Linked DNA regions of Shimia isoporae. The protein of the gene in region 2 interacts with the protein of the main gene of each other region in a pairwise test. Links are inferred from orthologs where the notes say so. Each region holds a gene or a part of one and is shown on either strand. Other genes may lie near its edges. The genes, in order: recA and dprA.

Region 1 (10,066 bases), 480 kb from region 2 along the record:
CTGAATCCAACGTTGCCATCAAGATTGCCGACACCCCCGGCGGTGAGGCCTTTGAAGTTTCCGGTCGCGGCGAATTGCAGATGGGTGTTTTGATCGAAAACATGCGCCGCGAAGGTTTTGAGCTTTCGATCTCCCGCCCTCAGGTGATCATGCGTGAAGAAGACGGACAGAAAATGGAGCCCGTCGAAGAAGCGACCATCGACGTGGATGACGAGTATTCCGGCGCTGTTATTGAAAAACTGACCGGTTCGCGCAAAGGCGAACTGGTTGAAATGCGTCCTGCAGGTGCTGGCAAAACCCGTATCATCGCACATGTCCCCTCGCGTGGCCTGATCGGCTATCATGGCGAATTCCTGACTGACACGCGCGGAACCGGTGTTCTTAACCGCGTCTTCCACGGCTGGACACCATACAAGGGCTCCATCCCCGGCCGTCGCGCCGGTGTGCTGATCTCGATGGAGAACGGACAGTCCGTCGCCTACGCCCTGTGGAACCTTGAAGACCGCGGTAAAATGATGATCGGTGCCCAGGCTGACGTCTACACCGGCATGATCATCGGTGAGCACAGCCGTGACAACGATCTGGAAGTGAACCCGCTCAAGGGCAAAAAACTCACCAATGTGCGCGCATCCGGCTCAGACGAAGCCGTGCGCCTGACCACGCCAATGACGCTCTCTCTGGAAGAAGCCATTGCCTACATCAATGACGATGAGCTGGTAGAGGTCACCCCAAACAGCGTACGCCTTCGCAAGCGTTATCTGGATCCGCACGAACGCAAGCGGATGTCCAAAGCTGCCCAATAAACTCAAAAGGCCGGAGCATCAGCTCCGGCCTTTTTCATTAGAGTAGCGGCTTGAAGGGTTCGATTGATACCTCGTCGCCGTGAAAGGTACAGAAAGAACCCGGCGGGACCTCTTCCCATCCCTCTTCAGCCTGTACCAATGGTTCGCTCACCACAGCACGCCCGGACCGGCTTTCGCTTTTGCGATGGTAAACTGTCGGAGCCCTTTTGTCGGAAGCGTAGCGTACGGCATATAGCGTCTTTCCGTCGGAAAACGCAGCCGCCAAACGCATGTGAGGCGTCGTTCCCCGTTCGCGGCTCATTCGTTGCAAAATGCCGACTGCAATTTCCATCGCTTCCTTCGGATTGTCATCCAGACCTTCAGTCAGCCCTAACAAGAACAGAACTTCACTGTCAGTTGCTCCCTTTCGCTCACCGTACAATGCGTCGGGGATCATCATGTCAGCATGCCGCCGGAAACTTTCAAAGCCACCAATTTGCCCGTTGTGCATGAACGACCATTTGCCGACAGCGAACGGATGGCAGTTGTTCCGGCTGGTTGCGGTTCCTGTCGACGCGCGCACATGGGCCAAAAATAGGCCGGACTTCACCTGCGCCGTCAGGGACTTCAGGTTAGGATCCGACCACGCAGGCAGTATGTCGCGATACAAACCCGGTTCCGGCCGGTCACCGTACCAGGCAAGCCCAACACCATCGCCATTGGTTTGGGTCTTGCATTCAGTTGCCTGGATACTTTGATGGATTAGTGAGTGATCCGGACGGATAACAACGTCCTCGATATACACCGGTGCTCCGATGTAAGCAGCCCAACGACACATATGCTCAATCTCCGTTCGCGTGCGTTTCCCGCACTTGCGCTGGCTGGCTCAGACTCTGGCTCACAGCAAGTGGTGATTTTGCGGACGTGTAACTCAATTCACCGCGGGAAGAAAGACCGAGATCGAACGAAAAACGCGAACCGATTTCCGAACCGGCTCGCGCTTGCAGAACTTCATTCTGATTTCGGAGTAACCAAGTCACTCGCTGGTTTCAACCACCATCAGTTCCCGCTCACTCGCGTCGCGTGCGTGATTCAAAGCTTCTTGATACTCGGGACTGTTGTAACAGGCCACGGCTGTATCGACGTCCGGAAACTTGGCGACAACGTTGCGTGGGCGCTCCTTGCCTTCCAGTTGAACGAAACGTCCGCCACGCGCGATAAATTCGCCACCGTGTTTGGCAATGGCCGGACCCGCCAGTTCCGCATATTTCGCGTATGCGTCTGAGTCCGTCACTGTCACATGTGCGATCCAAAGTGCACCCATAATTTATCCTCCCAAAACAGCTTCAGCTGCGGCAATAGCCGCGTCTGCATTGCTTGCGTCTTTTGCGCCGCCTTGCGCCATGTCCGGACGGCCACCACCGCCCTTGCCACCAAGCGCCTGGACGGCGGCCCGCACAAGATCAACCGCGGAATGATTGTCCTTCAGGTCATCAGTAACCCCTGCGGCCACAGCAACTTTGTCGCCCGTGTCGGCAATCAGAAGAACCGCACCGCTGCCCAAACGGGTCTTATGCTCGTCCATAAGCGGAGGGAGATCTTTGCCGGACACACCAGACAGAACCTGCGCAAAGAACTTTACACCATTGATCTCTTTCGCTTCAGGGCCGCTGCCCTGCCCCGCACCACCGGCCATGGCCAGTTCCCGACGAAGCGACGCAACCTCATTTTGTAGCGCCTTACGTTCATCCATCAGCCCCTGAACACGATCGATCAATTGTGGCGGCTGGACTTTCAGCTTGGTGGCAATATTGGCCACGCGCTTGGCCTGCTCGTGCAGGTGGTGGAACGCGGCTTCACCGGTCAGAGCTTCGATCCGGCGAATGCCAGCAGCCGATGCACCATCGGACAGGATCACAAACACACCGATGTCGCCGGTCTGTTTGACGTGTGTGCCACCGCAGAGTTCGATGGAATATGTGTCACCATGCAGGCCCTTGCCGGTGTTGGCCTGCCCCATGGAAACAACGCGCACCTCGTCGCCGTATTTCTCACCAAAGAGCGCCTGCGCGCCCAGATCACGCGCGTCATCCGGCGTCATGATCCGCGTCTCAACCGGCGTGTTCTGGCGGATATAAGCATTCACGTCCTGTGCAACGGCTAGCATTTCCTCAGCGGTCAGCGCCTTGTTGTGGCTGAAGTCAAACCGCAGACGGTCATCAGCGTTCAACGAGCCACGCTGTGCCACGTGATCGCCAAGCGCATCGCGCAGCGCTTCGTGCAATAGGTGCGTGGCAGAGTGGTTAGCGCGGATTGCCTTGCGGCGCGCGTGATCCACATCCAGAGCAACAGCGTCGCCTTTGGTCAATGTTCCATGGGACATCGTGATCTTGTGGGCAAACAATTTGCTGTCTGCAAACTTCTGGACGTCCGACACATTCCCGACATCGCCCCGGTTCTCCAGACGAGAGATAATGCCATGATCTGCAACCTGACCACCGCTTTCCGCGTAGAAAGGTGTCTGGTTCACAACAACCCAACCTTCAGCGCCCTGCTCCAGACTATCGACCAAGGCTCCTTCCTGAATCAGAGCCAGTACCTGACCTTCTGCGGTCTCGGTGTCATAGCCCAGAAATTCAGTGGATCCCGTGTCTTCCGCGATATCAAACCAAAGAGCCGCTTCCGCAGCATCACCGGATCCCACGTGAGCGGCGCGTGCCTTGGCTTTCTGTTCAGCCATCGCAGCGTCAAAACCATCGGTGTCCACCTCACGACCTTTTTCCCGTAGCGCGTCCTGCGTCAGATCGAGTGGGAAACCATATGTGTCATAAAGCTTGAACGCAGAAGCACCTGGCAAAGGTGCGCCCTCGTCAAGACTGTCGAGTTCCTCATCGAGAAGTTTCAAGCCACGATCGAGAGTCTGTTTGAATTTGACCTCTTCCTGCTTGAGCGTCTCCTCAATAAGAGACTGCGCTTGTCCCAGTTCCGGATAGGCCTGACCCATTTGTTGAACCAGCGAAGGAACCAGTTGGTGCATCACGGGGTCCTTCGCTCCCAGAAGGTGAGCATGTCGCATCGCGCGGCGCATGATACGGCGAAGTACATATCCACGACCGTCATTGGATGGCATGACGCCGTCCGCCATCAGGAACGAAGTAGACCGCAGGTGATCTGCAATTACGCGGTGGTGCACGTTCTGATCACCATACGGGTCGGTGGATGTAACGTTGGCTGACGCTTCGATCAAAGCTTTGAACAGATCGGTGTCATAGTTGTCGTGTGACCCCTGAAGCAGCGCACCAATCCGCTCAAGCCCCATACCGGTGTCGATCGACTGCATATCCAGAGCCTTCATCGACCCGTCTTCGAACTGTTCGTTTTGCATGAAAACGACGTTCCAGATTTCGATGAAGCGATCGCCGTCTTCTTCGGGAGAACCAGGAGGGCCACCCCAGATGTGGTCACCGTGGTCGTAGAAAATCTCTGTGCAAGGCCCACAAGGACCGGTGGGACCCATCTGCCAGAAATTGTCATGGGTCGCGATGCGAATAATCCTGTCTTCCGGAACGCCGACTTTCTTCCAGATTTCAAAGGCTTCGTCGTCGGTATGGTAAACCGTCGTATACAACTTGTCCTTTGGAATATCGAATTCCTTGGTGATCAGCTCCCACGCAAACGGGATCGCATCATCCTTGAAATAATCCCCAAAGGAAAAGTTGCCGAGCATCTCGAAAAAAGTGTGGTGGCGCGCGGTGTAGCCGACATTGTCGAGATCGTTGTGCTTGCCGCCTGCGCGCACACACTTCTGCGCCGAGGTCGCGCGTTGATAGTCGCGTGTCTCAACACCGGTGAAGAGGTTCTTGAACTGCACCATACCAGAGTTAACGAACATCAACGTCGGGTCGTTGCGTGGCACGAGCGGACTGGAGTCCACAATCTCGTGCCCCTGTTTGGAGAAGTAGTTCAAAAAGGTCGAACGTATGTCGTTCAGGCTGGCCATGAGCAGATCTCTTGCGCTTTGTTTTGCGTGTCGGATCGGGTTTATAACCACAGCGCGGGGCTGTCCACATGGCATTGGAAAAACGCGCAGTTTGCACAGCATGTGCGCTACACAGGAACCTTGCGCAGCACGTCACCAGTTCGGATGACGCCATCCTGTTCAATGGAACACAAAAGACCCCGAAACCTGTATTCTTTGTGTTCGGGATAGCGCACCCAGTCAAAAACGTCTTTTCCGTATCGCGCTTTCCATTTCACACAGGCATCGTTGAACACTTCCGACACTCGGATCACAGCCGAGCCGACGGACAAAAGTTGTCCTTCAGGCATGTTTGCCTCCGACGTGTCGATGTCCGCCGCGAATGTATCGCCAGGATGCAGCGCATCTCCTTCCGGTCGCCAAACCAGATCAAGCAACCGTTTGGGTATGATGCAAACTTGGATTCCGGGATGTGGATCGCCGTTGTCCAACCGGATCCACGGCTGAGTCAGCCAACGCTCGCCCGGAATACCCTTTGCCTTGGTGAGTGTGATTTCATCGACAAACTTGCGCGTGTTTCGTTTGGGGCGAAGGCATAAATGCGAGATGGCCGCCCCGTCTTTGGGAGCGGCCAGTATATGAGACAGGGCCTCACTCAGGTCTTCAAGCGTTGGCGTCAATCTTCGACTAGGTCCTCGTCGCCCGGTGGCATGTCGAAATCCAGACCATGCGCGGCGCGGATTTTGTCTTCGATCTCATAAGCGATGCGGTTGTTTTCCTTCAGGAAGGTTTTCGCGTTTTCACGCCCCTGCCCGATCCGCTCATCACCATAGCTGAACCAGCTACCGGATTTCTCGACCACGCCGGCTTTCACTCCCAGATCAAGCAATTCGCCCATCTTGGAAATGCCTTCGCCGTACATGATGTCGAATTCAACCTGCTTGAACGGTGGCGCCACCTTATTCTTGACCACTTTGACACGGGTCGCGTTGCCAACCACCTCATCGCGGTCCTTCAGTGAGCCGATACGCCGGATGTCCAAACGCACGGAACTATAGAACTTAAGCGCATTACCGCCGGTTGTGGTTTCCGGCGAACCGAACATCACACCGATCTTCATCCGGATCTGGTTGATGAAAATAACCATGCAGTTGGAACGCGCGATCGACCCCGTCAGTTTCCGCATCGCCTGGCTCATCAGACGGGCCTGAACACCCACGTTACTATCGCCCATGTCGCCTTCAAGCTCGGACTTAGGTGTCAGCGCAGCAACCGAGTCGACCACAACCATGTTCACGGCACCGGAACGCACAAGCGTGTCGGTGATTTCCAGCGCCTGCTCACCTGTATCCGGCTGCGAAATCAGCAATTCGTCCAGATTCACGCCGAGCTTTTTCGCATACTGCGGATCCAAAGCGTGTTCCGCATCAACAAACGCGCAAACACCACCCTTCTTCTGTTCTTCCGCAATACAATGCAGGGTGAGAGTGGTTTTACCCGAACTTTCCGGTCCGTAAATCTCAACGATACGACCCTTCGGCAACCCACCTATTCCGAGGGCGATATCGAGACCCAAAGACCCCGTCGAGGTGGATTCGATCTCTTGCGCCGGATTATCGGCGCCGAGTTTCATGATCGAGCCCTTCCCGAACTGACGTTCGATCTGTGCCAGAGCGCTGTCCAGCGCCTTTTGTTTGTCGGGGGAATTCTTCTTGCTGCTCATTGTCAAAAGATCTGCCGTTGCCATTGTGCTTGGCTCCTTATTCCATACCCGCGGACGGGCGGCAATCATTGCCTGCGTTCACCTCTTGTTCTCAATTCTTATGAGATCAAAAGGAGAACAAATCAACAAAAAAACGATGACCCAAGCTTTTTACATCAATGGTTAACGAGTGGTTTACAAAGCAGACACAAATAGGAGAAAACCATATAACCCTTTGTCTGAGGCGCAGTAGATGCTTGTTTTCTGGAATAAAAAGTTGGTTTTCCTCTCGGTTCCGAAAACCGGAACAACAGCCATAGAAGAGGCTTTGGCCCCGAGTGCGGACATGGTGATTTCCCATCCACCCGAACTCAAACACGCGCCTCTGTACCGCTACAACAGATTCTTTCGGCCAATGTTTGAGCGCGCCTGTAAGACGGACGACATGGAAACGATGGCGGTGATGCGAGAACCAATCAGCTGGCTTGCAAGCTGGTACAGATACCGGCGCCGGGAAGACCTTCGTGGTTTGCCAAACTCAACCGAGAATGTGTCCTTCGAAGAGTTCGTACAAGAGTACATGAAGGGTGATCGTAAAGCGTCCTTTGCCAATGTCGGCAGTCAGGCCAAGTTTCTTGAGCCGCGCAAGAACGGGGTCAAGGTTGACCATTTGTTCAGGTACGAAGATCAGGAGGCGCTGATCGGTTTCCTGGAACAGCGGCTCGAAATGAAAATCAATTTGCCACGCCGCAACAGTTCTCCGGACATGCCTCTGTCGCTTTCGCCAGACACGCGCACAAAACTTCAGCGCAAATGCGCTGAAGAATTCGAGCTTTACGAAAGCCTGGGTTAACCCGTCTTGATCTTGGACTGCACAGCCTCGGTAAGGTCGCCAAGGCTGAACGGTTTGGGCAGGAAGCTGGAGTTGGTGATCCGCGCCTGATCATCGCTAAAGCTGTCTTCAGCATAGCCGGAAACGAAGATCACAGGCACGTCGGGATAGACTTCACGCGCCTGACGCACCCATGTCGGACCGTCGACACCAGGCATGATCACGTCTGTTACGAAAACATCCACATTGGGTCGTTCCGTTTCCAAAAGTTCGATGGCTTCCTCGCCCGACCCAGCTTCCAGCACAGTAAAGCCGCGCATTTTCAAAGCCCGTGTCGCAAAGGACCGCACCGGCGCCTCGTCCTCGACCAACATCACAACACCGCTGTGGCTAACCGATGCCTCTTTGGCTTTCGCGGGTGCCTGCTCGACCGGAGCAGCATCCTCATCGCCCAAATAGGCTGGGAACATCAGAGAGAACCGTGTGCCCACGCCTACTTCGCTATCAACAAAGATATAGCCGCCGGTTTGCTTCACGATGCCATAAGCCGTCGACAGGCCCAGCCCTGTACCTTCACCCGTCTTTTTGGTTGTGAAGAACGGCTCAAACACCTTCTGAAGCTTGTCCGGAGCAATACCTGTACCTTCATCAGTGACACTGATCGACACGTATTTCCCAACCGGAACCACTACGCGGTCGCGCTCAAGCGGCTCGACAAGGTCGAGCCCTTCAGTAACCACACGGATTTCGCCGCCGTTTGGCATTGCATCGCGTGCGTTGACCACAAGGTTCATCAGCACTTGTTCAAGCTGTCGCTTATCCGCGCGGATAGCGGGAAGAACCGGGTCGTTGCTCAGGCTGAGCGTAACCTTTTCGCCGACAAGTCGGTTCAGGAGATGAGTCAAATCCGCTAGCGAGTTGCGAAGGTCAACGATCTCCGGCCGCAGGTTTTGCTTCCGCGAGAAGGCCAGAAGTTGACCGACGAGAGCAGCAGCGCGATTGGCGTTCTGATTGATCTGGATCAGGTCTGCAAAATCCGGATCACCTTGATCATGGCGCAGCAACAACAAGTCGCAATGCCCTGAAATCGCAGTCAAAAGGTTGTTGAAGTCATGCGCCACGCCCCCTGCAAGCTGACCAATTGCCTGCATCTTTTGGCTTTGCACAAACTGTGCTTCAAGCGACTTCAATTCGGTTGCATCGCTGAGAACAGCGATCAGCGAACTCGTGTCGCCTTCGACAACACGGTTCAAACTGACCTGAACGAAGGCTTCTTTTTTGTCGCTTTTCAGGCGGAGAAACTCTGAATGGTGACCGCCGCGACCGGACGCCGCCTCGGCAAGCCAGTCAACGATGGAGCGTCCCAGCCCTTCCAGAAGATCGTCAAGAAGGGTTTCTTCAGTCAGCTGATCATCCAACAGCCCCCTGGCCGTGCGATTGGCCATCAGGACTTTGCCCTCTCGGTCAAGCTTGAGAAGCGCGACAGGTAGTTCGTCAAACAGAACCGCCCCTTCACGCACGACCGGAACTTCCGTCGGCAACAGGTAAATTTCCCGACGCCCCGCCGTGGCTTCGAATTCGGCAACAAGGCACTGTTGCTCGCCACCAGCTGTCATAACCATAGTCGCCTCGTTTGGAGAACCTGATCGGTCTCCGAACACATCGGCCAGCGTTTTCTTTCGTTCCCCCAAAAGCGTCCGCGCCGCAGGGTTCATGAAAAGAATCGTTCCGGAGCGGCCAACCGTCAGCATCGGCAGTCTCGGCGCTCCGGACTGCGGAGCCTCGGCTGTCTGATGTTGTATCTCAAACGCCCAGTGAACCGATCCGCTCGGCATGCGAGACACGGTGACAACAAGCGACCCATCGCGCTGCGGAACCGTTTCCTGACCATGCCCAACCTCTGCAGCAACGTCCAAAAGTCGCGTAACAAGGCCTTCGCCGTCTACGGCGCGACGTTTTGCAAAATCTGCGACAAACTCATCAGATGCCTTCGAATGCGCCTGCGCCGCGGCATTAACAAAAAGAATGGTGCCGGAACTATCCGTCAGAATTTGTTCGGTTTTTTCCCTATCCGACAGGGCCTTGACCAAATCGATCTCCACCGCTGAGCCGTCGGCGATGCGCGCTGTTCGAAACCGTAAAACCAACAGCGACAAAAGGATGACCACAGCGGTCCCGATCAAAATCATTTGCAACATGGCGTCGTCCAAAATCAAGGATGCCCCCAGAAGTGCCATAGCGGCTCCTCCGAATGGAACCGCCCGCTGACGAAATTCACTCGCCACAGGAGTTTTTGGGCTTGCTGCCCCAACAGATATGTTCACGTCTGCACCTAGAATACCAATTGTTATGGTTAATATGCGTCAGACATTGTTAAACGCACCTTAACACACAAGAGGATCGTGCTCGTTTTGGGGAACTTAGGCTGACTTGCGCCGAAGTTTGGCAACAAAAAACCCATCGCCGCCTTCGCGCATCAGAAATTGACGGTTTTCGACGATGCTCCACTCAGGAAAACGCGTGACAAATGTCGAAAGCCGTTCGAGGTTTTCAGAAGTCAAAACCGAGCATGTAGCATAGACGAGCGTGCCTTTATGCGTGACCAACTGGGCGGCTTTGTTCAAGATCTCATCCTGGAGCGCATTCAGGTTGATCAAATCCTGTTCCTTGAACCGCCACTTGGCATCCGGAGTTCGCCTCCACGTACCGCTGCCGGAACATGGGACATCACAAAACACCAGATCATAAGGCGCCTGGGCCTCGGCGTCTGC
Region 2 (10,078 bases):
GGCAGACCAACAGGAAGATGGTGCCAATGATCACGTGGAAGCCGTGGAAACCAGTCGCCATGAAGAAGGACGCGCCGTAGATATTGCCAGCAAACCCGAACGCTGCGTGGCTGTACTCATACGCCTGGAAGTAGGTGAACAGCAGGCCCAGCAAAACCGCAATGATCAGGCCGTTTTTCATGTCTTTACGGTTGTTTTCATGCGCCAGTGCGTGGTGCGCCCAGGTCGCGGCACAGCCGGAAAGCAGAAGGATAAGCGTGTTGATCAGAGGCAGGTGCCACGGGTCGAACGTCTCAATGCCAACGGGCGGCCATACACCATCAACAGCAGGGCTTTCCGGGCTCATGGGGTAGAGCGCGTGCTTGAAGAAAGTCCAGAACCACGCTGCGAAGAACATGACCTCGGACATAATGAACAGGATGACGCCATAGCGCAGACCGATCTGCACCACAGGGGTATGATCACCCACCTGGCTTTCAGCGACAACGTCTGCCCACCAGCCGAACATGACGTACAGAACGCCAACCAGGCCGATCAGGAACATCCAAGGACCGCTGTCGTGCATCCAAAGCACGGCACCGAACAACATGATGAAACCACCGAGCGCGCCAAGAAGCGGCCACGCCGACGGCGCTAGAATGTGATAATCGTGATTTTTTGCATGCGCCATTGTGTTTAGTCCCTCGTTGGAAGGCGTATTTAGTTTACGTCTTTGTTGGTTGCTTGCGTCAAGGAGGCAGTCTCCTCGGGCAGGTCGATTTCATAAAATGTGTACCCCAGCGTGATCACCTTGACGTACTTTGCGTCACGGTCCTCAACGATCTCGGGATCAACATAGAAGCTTACGGGCATAGTTACCCGCTCACCCGGTTGCAGTACCTGCTCCTCAAAGCAGAAACAGTCGATTTTGGTAAAGAACCCGCCGGCGTCGTAAGGCACCACGTTGTAGCTCGCGCTCCCTGCCACCGGACGATCCGTGGGGTTGTAGGCCTCATAGAAAGCGAGACCTGTTTCGCCGATACGGACTTCCATCTCGCGCTGCATGGGTGTGAACTCCCATGGCATATCGCGCTCGGTAGAGGCGTCAAAACGGATCTTGATGGTTTTATCAAGGATCACTTCGCTTCCAGCGTCGGCGGTATTTGTAACCCCACCAAAGCCAGTCACACGGCAGAACCAGTCATAAAAGGGCACTGATGCCCAAGCCAGCCCACCCATGAGCAGCACGACACCGGCGGTCTGGGCCAGAGTTTTATGTTTCGGATCCATTGCCATCAGCGTTCAACGCTCGTGTTTGCTGGTTCATAGTCGCCGCGGGTCACCTTTACATAGGTCAGCCCGAAGACGATGAAGATAAAGCTCACAAGCACCAAGGCGACCCCAAGGTTACGGCCAAACCGGCGTTTGTGCAGTTCATGCGGTTCCTTGAAGCTCATGTCACCAGCCTCCCCAACCGTAGGGCGCCAACAGGGCTTCTGCCAAAATCGCGCCGAAATGCAGGAAGAGATACAGCAAAGACAGCGCAAAGAAGGCCTTTTCGCGTTTGTAACCGTCTGCTTCGGCGACCGCTTCGTCGCGGCGCCAGATCGAAACAGCACCCGCCAGGAACAGGCCGTTCAGCACAAGAGCCGTTGTCAAATAGATTGGACCACCGACGCCGGTAAACGCCATTCCAACGGCAATGACCGCCAGCAGAACGGTGTAGACAAGAATGTGGTTGCGGGTCACCCGCCGCCCATGCGTCACATGCAGCATCGGCACTCCAGCGTCTTTGTAGTCCGACTTCATGAACAAACATAGCGCCCAGAAGTGCGGCGGTGTCCACATGAACGTCAGGGTGAACATCAGAACAGACTCAATCGCCACACCACCGGTCACGGCGGCCCAGCCAATCATCGGGGGAAAGGCACCCGCCGCGCCGCCGATCACGATGTTCTGCGGAGTCCAGCGCTTGAGCCACATCGTGTAGATCACGGCGTAGAAGAAGATGGTGAAAGCGAGCAGTCCTGCAGCTACCCAGTTGGTCGCAAGACCTAACATCACTACCGAGAACCCGGAAAGCGCAACGCCAATTGCCAGCGCCTCGTCGCGCTGCACCTTCCCAGCGGGGATAGGACGACCCTGCGTACGCTTCATCAACTGATCGATGTCGCTATCAAACCACATGTTCAGGGCGCCCGATGCGCCACCGCCCACCGCGATAAACAAGATTGCACAAAACGCCTCGAAAGGGTGCAGGCTTCCCGGAGCGGCCAATAGGCCAACGGCAGCTGTGAACACCACCAAGGACATCACGCGAGGCTTTAACAGGGCGAAATAGTCGCCGAAGCTGGCCTCTCCTGTGCTGGCTTGCGTATTGATGCTTGCGTCGCTCATGGTCTTCCTTGTCGCAAAGGCGCGTCAGTTCCAAGCGCCTTCATTCGCCTCCAAAGGGCGGGGACTTCACCCCGCCAGTTGATGCATTTGTTCAGTCGGCTGCGGCCACTTTGACGGCCGGAAGAGTTGCCGGGTTACCCGCATACTCCTCGATCGCGCCTTTCAGCCACTCGTTGTATTTCTCCTCGGAAACAACTTCGACAGTGATCGGCATATAGGCGTGGTCCTTGCCGCACAGCTCAGAGCACTGACCGAAGTAGACACCCTCTTTGTCGGCTTCAAACCAAAGCTGTGCAATGCGGCCGGGCACTGCATCTTGCTTCACGCCGAACGACGGAATGGTCCAGCTGTGGATCACGTCGGCACCGGTAACGTCCATCACGACAGTCTTGCCAAGCGGCACGACAACTTTGGTGTCGGTCGCCAGCAAATATTCGTCGTCGTTGTAGCCATTCGCCGCCAGTTCCTCTTTCGGAAGCAGGAAGCTTTCGAATTCGAACTCGTGGTCTGTGTATTCGTAGCCCCAGTACCACTGATACCCTGTCACTTTGATGTGGATTTCGCCCTCAGGGATTTCTTGCTGGTTGAACAGAACCGGCAAGCTGTTTGCACCGATGAAAAGCAAAATCAGAATCGGGATCACTGTCCATGCGACCTCAAGGGTAGTGTGGTGAGTAAAGCTGGACGGGTTCGGGTTGGAGCGGCGGTTGTAGCGCACGATGCAGTACGCCAGCAGAAGAGTCACAAAAAGCGTGATGATGGAAATTATCCACAGCAGCAGAGTGTCCAAAGATTGAATTTGGCGTGCAAGTTCGGTTGCGGCCGGCTGGAAGCCTGTCGCGTTTGGAACCGGCTTGCCGATGTGTTCAGCCTCCTGCGCGAGCGCCGGAACGGCGGTTACAGCTGCCATAAGGCCCAGGAATGTCGATAGAATTCGCATGTCTCACCCTGATCGGTTGCGGTGTTTCTTTTGTTCAGATTCGCGCGATTCACACCATGTAGGCGGAATCCCGCTGTTGTTTCGCGCCTTGAAACCATATTCTGGCGCCTAGATAAAGATCGAAGCTTGCGGCGAACAGTCGCTTTTTTGATTTAGATCAAAACCCGAGTGAGCACAGACCGAATGACAAACACCCCTTTCCGCCCGTTTGAGACCACCCTGGATGAGGGCGCAGCCCTACGTTTGTTGCGTCAGGCAACGGCAGGCGCCGAAGACGGAGAGCTCTTTCTGGAGCGCCGAAGCTCCGAAGCGCTCGTATTCGATGATGGCCGCCTCAAGACCTCCAGCTTTGACGCAGCGCAAGGATTCGGCCTGCGCGCCGTAAACGGCGAGGTATCCGGTTATGCGCACAGCTCCGATATCTCAGAAGACGCCATCGCACGGGCAGTGGAAACAACACGTCTGGCCGTGGCCGAAGGCGGTGCGGTTTTGGCAGAGGCGCCGCAGCCGACGAACCGGAAACTTTATACAGACGCCGACCCAATCGGCGGTGTCTCATTTCCCGTAAAGATCGAAACGCTGCGCGAGATTGATGCCTTTGCGCGCGATTTGGATACCCGAGTGGTTCAAGTATCTGCGACCTTGGCGGCCTCCCATCAGGAAGTTGTCATTTTACGGCCGGATGGCGCCCGCATCGCTGACGTCCGCCCCATGACACGGGTAAACGTTTCTGTGATCGTGGAACAAAACGGGCGTCGTGAATCCGGTACCGCCGGCGGCGGCGGTCGCATCGGCCTTGATGGTTTGCTTGATCCGGCTGACTGGCAGTCCAAGGCTAAGGAAGCGCTACGCATTGCGTTGGTCAACCTTGACGCTGAACCCGCGCCTGCGGGCCCTATGGAAGTTGTGCTGGGCCCAGGTTGGCCGGGCATTCTCCTGCATGAAGCAGTCGGCCACGGCCTCGAAGGCGACTTCAACCGCAAAGGCACATCCAAGTTCGCCGGCCAAATCGGACAACAGGTGGCATCAAAAGGCGTGACCGTAATTGATGACGGAACCATTCCGGACCGTCGTGGCTCTATTACCGTTGATGACGAAGGGACGCCCTCCGGTAAAACAACCCTGATTGAGGATGGCATTCTCGTTGGTTACATGCAGGACCGCCAAAACGCGCGCCTCATGGGCGTGGCGCCAACAGGCAACGGGCGGCGCGAAAGCTATGCGCACGCTCCAATGCCTCGCATGACAAATACTTACATGAATGGCGGTACGTCTGATCCCGCAGACCTCGTCGCATCCCTGAAGGACGGCATTTATGCTGTTGGGTTTGGTGGTGGTCAGGTCGACATCACCAATGGCAAGTTCGTTTTCTCCTGTACCGAAGCCTATCGGGTTCAAAATGGCCAAATCAGCGCTCCGGTGAAAGGAGCTACTCTCATTGGCGACGGCGCCACCGCGATGATGCAGATCAAGGGCCTTGGCAACGACATGGCTCTCGATCCGGGAATGGGCAACTGCGGCAAGGCCGGCCAGTGGGTTCCTGTGGGTGTAGGTCAACCCACTGTATTAATGGAAGGTTTGACAGTTGGAGGCTCTGCCGCCTAATCCGACTTGGCGAGGCGCAGACTATCTGCGTCGCGCCCTGCCATGGTGAACAAACCGAATACGCATCCTTAAAATCCCGTTAGCGTTTACCGATCGTTAACGAGATTCGCCCTAACGTTGTGCAGCAAGGAGGCGGAGCTAAGGATGACTGAAGATCACAATTCTTCCACTCACCCCCAACTCCCACCCACCACGGAAGATGAGAGATTTTTGCGGCTTCGCCTCTTGCGTTCTCGTCGCGTTGGACCAACGACATTTCACCGCCTTTTGGACGAACACGGTTCTGCCGCAGCTGCGTTGGATGCGCTTCCAGCTGTGGCGCGGGCGGCAGGTGTCGACGATTATGTGCCCTGCCCCCACGAAGTCGCTGCGAAAGAATTAAAAGCAGCCCGCTCTGCCAAAGCGCGCGCAGTGTTCTTTGACGAACCCGACTACCCGTCCCACCTCGCCACCATTTCTGATGCCCCGCCAATGCTTTGGCTGCGCGGGGACCGTACTTTGCTCAAAAAACCGATGATCGCCATTGTGGGCGCCCGCAACGCTTCGGCGCTTGGAAACCGGACGGCGCGCGCGCTCAGCAAAGAACTGGCCGAAAATGGTTTTGTCATAGTGTCCGGTCTTGCACGTGGTATCGACGCCTCCGCCCACCGCGCCGCTCTGAAAACCGGGACAATTGCGGTTTTTGCCGGCGGCATTGACGTCATTTATCCAGCCGAAAACAGCCAGCTGGGCCATGACATCGCGGCCCAAGGCCTCTGTATATCCGAGCATCCCCCGGGGCTCGCCCCCCGCGCCCGACACTTTCCCTCTCGCAACCGGATAGTCTCTGGGCTCGCTCGCGCGGTTGTCGTGGTAGAAGCCGCGGCAAAATCCGGCAGCTTGATCACGGCCCGCACCGCTCTTGATCAGGGGCGTGAGGTTCTTGCTGTTCCAGGACATCCATTCGATGCCCGCGCCTCAGGGTGCAATTTACTGATCCGAGACGGAGCGCCCCTTGTGCGCAATGCAGAAGACGTCATCGAAGCCTTGAGCCTCCAGCAACAGGACACCCCACCTACAGGCGGCAAGAACGACTTAGTGACGGAGGAGGTTAAACCGGCGGCGGCACAGAAACGCAACCTGCGCGAAACCCATGCGCTGCATCTGGAAATTCTCAATCGCCTCGGTCCAACCCCGATCGCCGAGGATCAGTTGATACGCGACATTCAGGCTGATGCTGAAGACATCAGCCCTGCCTTGCTTGAGTTGGAATTAGAAGGCCAGATAACCCGCCAGTCGGGTGGGCTATTGTCCAGAAACTGATGTTTCCGACGCGATGCGAACCGGTGACATCCACTCAAATTTTAGCAATCCAACTACGCGATTTTTCGCAACGCATTGACAATCCCCCCTTTCGCCCCACATTTTTCGCCGCCATATAGCTCGCTCCGAGTCGAGAGGAATTTTCATGCCAGTTGTCGTTGTCGAATCCCCGGCAAAAGCCAAAACAATCAACAAATATTTGGGGTCCGACTACACCGTTCTTGCGTCCTACGGGCATGTCCGCGACTTGCCGGCGAAGAACGGTTCGGTTGATCCGGACTCCGATTTTGACATGCTCTGGGAGGTCGGCACCGACTCCCGAAAACATGTGAAAGCGATTGCCGACGCTCTCAAAGAAGACAACAACCTGATCCTCGCGACCGACCCCGATCGCGAAGGCGAGGCCATCAGCTGGCATCTGGAAGAAGCACTGCGCAAGCGCCGTGCCATCAAGAAAGACACACCTGTATCACGCGTAGTTTTCAACGCGATCACCAAATCCGCCGTGACCGAAGCAATGCAAAATCCGCGGCAGGTGGACCAGCCTCTGGTCGATGCATATCTCGCCCGTCGCGCATTGGATTATCTTGTTGGTTTCAATCTGTCGCCGGTTCTGTGGCGAAAACTTCCCGGCGCGCGCTCTGCCGGTCGCGTACAATCGGTCTGTTTGCGCCTCATCGTTGAACGAGAGATGGAAATCGAGGCCTTCAAGGCGCGCGAGTATTGGTCGGTCAAGGCGCTGCTTTCGACACCGCGCGGCAAGGAGTTCGAGGCCCGCCTTACAGTCTTAGGTGGCGAAAAACTCGACAAGTTCTCGATTGAAAACTCGACCGCTGCCGAACTGGCCGTACAGGCAATCGAAAGCCGCAACCTTTCTGTTGCCCGTGTCGAAGCCAAACCGGCATCGCGTAACCCGTCCGCGCCCTTCATGACATCGACCCTGCAGCAGGAAGCCAGCCGCAAGTTCGGCATGGGCGCGCGCCATTGCATGAACGCAGCCCAGCGCCTCTATGAAGCAGGCTACATTACCTACATGCGAACAGACGGGATCGACATGGCACCCGAAGCGGTGCAGGGCACACGAGACGCCATCAAGGAATTCTACGGCGCCGACTACGTGCCCGAAAAGCCGCGCATATACAAAAACAAGGCCAAGAATGCTCAAGAGGCGCACGAGTGTATCCGTCCAACGGACATGATGCGCAAGCCGGCAGATCTGAAAGTATCCGAAGACGACCAGCGGAAGTTGTACGACTTGATCTGGAAGCGCACGCTTGCCTGTCAGATGGAGGGTGCGCGCCTGGAGCGCACCACTGTCGATATCGCCTCTGACGACAAGCAAGTCGAGTTGCGCGCCACTGGACAGGTTGTTCTATTTGACGGTTTCCTACGGGTCTACGAGGAAGGCCGGGACGATCAGGTGGTCGACAGCGACGATGACAAGCGCCTTCCTCAGATCATGCAGGGCGAAAAAACCGACAAGCGCTCGGTTTCGCCAGAGCAGCATTTCACGCAGCCCCCGCCCCGCTACACAGAAGCGACGCTGGTCAAACGCATGGAAGAGCTCGGCATTGGGCGTCCATCGACTTATGCCTCGGTGATCACCACCATCCAGGACCGCGACTATGTGCGAAAGGAAAAAAACCGCCTTTTCCCTGAAGACAAAGGCCGGATCGTAACCATCTTCCTGCTAAATTTCTTCCGTAAGTACGTCGGCTACGAGTTCACCGCAAATCTGGAAGAAGAACTCGACGACGTCTCCGCTGGTGATCGCAACTATAAAAATGTGCTCGCCCGCTTCTGGAAAGACTTCAACACCGCGATCGCTGAAACCAGCGACCTGCGCATATCCGAAGTGCTTGATATTCTCGACGAAGCGCTCGCGCCACAGCTGTATCCTCCGCGTGAAGATGGCTCTGATCCGCGTGTCTGCCCTAAGTGTGGCAATGGCCAGCTACACCTCAAAACCTCCCGAACTGGTGGCTTTGTGGGCTGCGGCAACTACCCTGAGTGCAACTACACCCGTCCCATTTCCGGCGAAGGGGCCGAAGGCTACGAAAAGGTTCTTGGCGAGGACAATGGAGACGAGATCCACCTGAAATCTGGTCGCTTCGGTCCGTATGTACAGCGTGGGGAAGCAACCCCAGAAAATAAGAAGCCGCCACGCTCTTCCCTGCCCAAACAAGGCAAGGAGTTCCTTCCGGGCTGGGGGCCCAACGAAGTCACGTTGGAACAGGCCGTAACTTTGCTTACCTTGCCTCGAGAAATCGGCCCGCACCCCGACGGCGGCATGATTTCGTCCAACTTGGGACGCTTTGGTCCCTACATCATGCACCAGTTGCCGGATGAGGAAAAACCCGTCTATGCCAATCTCAAGGAAACGCTCGACGTATTTGAAATAGGCATGAACCGCGCGGTGGAAATGATCACCGAGAAGCGCAACAATCCGGGGCGCGGACGACGCGCTGCGGCCAAGGCTCTGCGTGAACTTGGCGATCACCCGGACGGCGGCCCGGTGAACATCATGGACGGGCGTTACGGACCCTATGTGAAATGGGAAAAGGTCAACGCAACGATCCCGAAAGAGGTCGAGGTCAAGGACGTGACCATGGAACAGGCTCTCGAATGGATTTCAGAAAAGGCGGGGAAAAAGAAGGCCACCCGTAAGAAAGCGCCGGCAAAGAAAAAAACCGCCGCAAAGAAAGCCTCTTCCAAATAATCATTGCAGGATGATGGGCGGTTCTCCGCCCATCATCCTCATGACACGCCTTGCTCACGAAAGTTTTAGAAACCGCGGAATTGCGTTTTTTGATGTGTGCCTGCACATCAATCACAAAACAGAGCAGGTCCGCACCATGAACCCTTCCCGAATGCCCCGCCGTGCTTTCCTTTTGGCGATGCCCACGCTTGCACTCACTGCTCGCGCCGGGCTCGCTCAAGAAGAAGTGGAAGCACCGGTGACAGCCGTCCGAAACATCTCAAGCTTCTCGCAACAGAACTGGCGCGATCACTTTGACACTCTGGGCAAGGCCACCATTGTTGCGGACACAACTTCGCGCGCGTTGCATTATTGGAGCGCAGATGGAAGCGATTATCGCGTCTACCCCACCTCTGTTCCGATGACAGAAGACCTCACCAAACGCGGTTATACAAAAATCGTGCGCAAACGCGTGGGTCCGGACTGGACGCCGACGCCCAGCATGGTCGAGCGCAATCCGGAACTGAAGTATATGCCTCCGGGTCCAGACAATCCGCTGGGAACCCACGCCATGTATCTGGAATGGCCAGCCTACCTCATCCATGGCACTCATGACACACGCAAGATCGGTCGTCGCAGCTCTGACGGCTGTATTGGGTTGTACAACCCATCGATCGCAGAACTCTTTGAAATAAGCCCCGTCGGCACTCAAGTGCGCATCATTTGATGCGCCCCGTAGTAATACGCGATACCCCTTCCAAACGTTGACTCCCCGGTGACGCGCCGTCACAACGTCCGCAATTCCGAATAAGGGGAGACATCCATGAAAAAGGTATATGCAAATGCCGCCGATGCGCTCGAGGGCGTTCTGAGCGACGGCATGTTCATTGCCTCAGGCGGCTTCGGCCTCTGCGGCATTCCCGAGCTATTGCTCGACGCCATCAAAGACAGCGGTGTAAAAGACTTAACGTTTGCCTCTAACAATGCGGGCGTTGACGACTTTGGGATCGGCATCCTTTTGCAGACCAAGCAGGTCAAAAAGATGATCAGCTCCTATGTGGGTGAGAACGCGGAGTTCATGCGTCAGTATCTCTCTGGCGAACTCGAGCTTGAGTTCAACCCGCAAGGCACGTTGGCTGAACGCATGCGCGCCGGCG

What was found.
Region 1: the proteins of dprA (region 2) and recA interact in binary tests that used the Bacillus subtilis proteins (3 or more experiments, as listed by UniProt). The link is inferred for Shimia isoporae from one-to-one orthologs.

The regions. Positions count from the first base shown.
Region 1 is NZ_SMGR01000001.1:1,439,762-1,449,827, reverse strand. The notes cover bases 4,474-7,324. They hold recA (recombinase RecA), read right to left. Parts: upstream 6,509-7,324; coding sequence 5,438-6,508; downstream 4,474-5,437. Other genes in these bases: BXY66_RS07030 (ATP-binding protein), read right to left, coding at 7,313-7,324; BXY66_RS07035 (sulfotransferase family 2 domain-containing protein), read left to right, coding at 6,717-7,316; BXY66_RS07045 (MOSC domain-containing protein), read right to left, coding at 4,890-5,441; alaS (alanine--tRNA ligase), read right to left, coding at 4,474-4,782. Also shown: translational GTPase TypA, read left to right, coding at 1-803; BXY66_RS07060 (class II glutamine amidotransferase), read right to left, coding at 841-1,620; BXY66_RS07055 (DUF1330 domain-containing protein), read right to left, coding at 1,819-2,106; more of alaS, read right to left, coding at 2,110-4,473; more of BXY66_RS07030, read right to left, coding at 7,325-9,532; BXY66_RS07025 (RsmB/NOP family class I SAM-dependent RNA methyltransferase), read right to left, coding at 9,716-10,066. UniProt on the Bacillus subtilis protein: Multifunctional protein involved in homologous recombination, DNA repair and competence.
Region 2 is NZ_SMGR01000001.1:964,480-974,557, reverse strand. What follows is about bases 4,282-7,144. They hold dprA (DNA-processing protein DprA), read left to right. Parts: upstream 4,282-5,065; coding sequence 5,066-6,223; downstream 6,224-7,144. Other genes in these bases: topA (type I DNA topoisomerase), read left to right, coding at 6,369-7,144; tldD (metalloprotease TldD), read left to right, coding at 4,282-4,921. Also shown: BXY66_RS04790 (cytochrome c oxidase subunit 3), read right to left, coding at 1-670; BXY66_RS04785 (cytochrome c oxidase assembly protein), read right to left, coding at 700-1,275; BXY66_RS04780 (cytochrome C oxidase assembly protein), read right to left, coding at 1,275-1,436; cyoE (heme o synthase), read right to left, coding at 1,438-2,376; coxB (cytochrome c oxidase subunit II), read right to left, coding at 2,468-3,316; more of tldD, read left to right, coding at 3,500-4,281; more of topA, read left to right, coding at 7,145-8,942; BXY66_RS04750 (L,D-transpeptidase), read left to right, coding at 9,121-9,648; BXY66_RS04745 (CoA transferase subunit A), read left to right, coding at 9,745-10,078. UniProt on the Bacillus subtilis protein: Protein that helps load RecA onto ssDNA during transformation. Binds cooperatively to circular ssDNA, is able to bridge different segments of DNA. Favors the loading of RecA onto SsbA- or SsbB-coated ssDNA and formation of RecA-DNA filaments.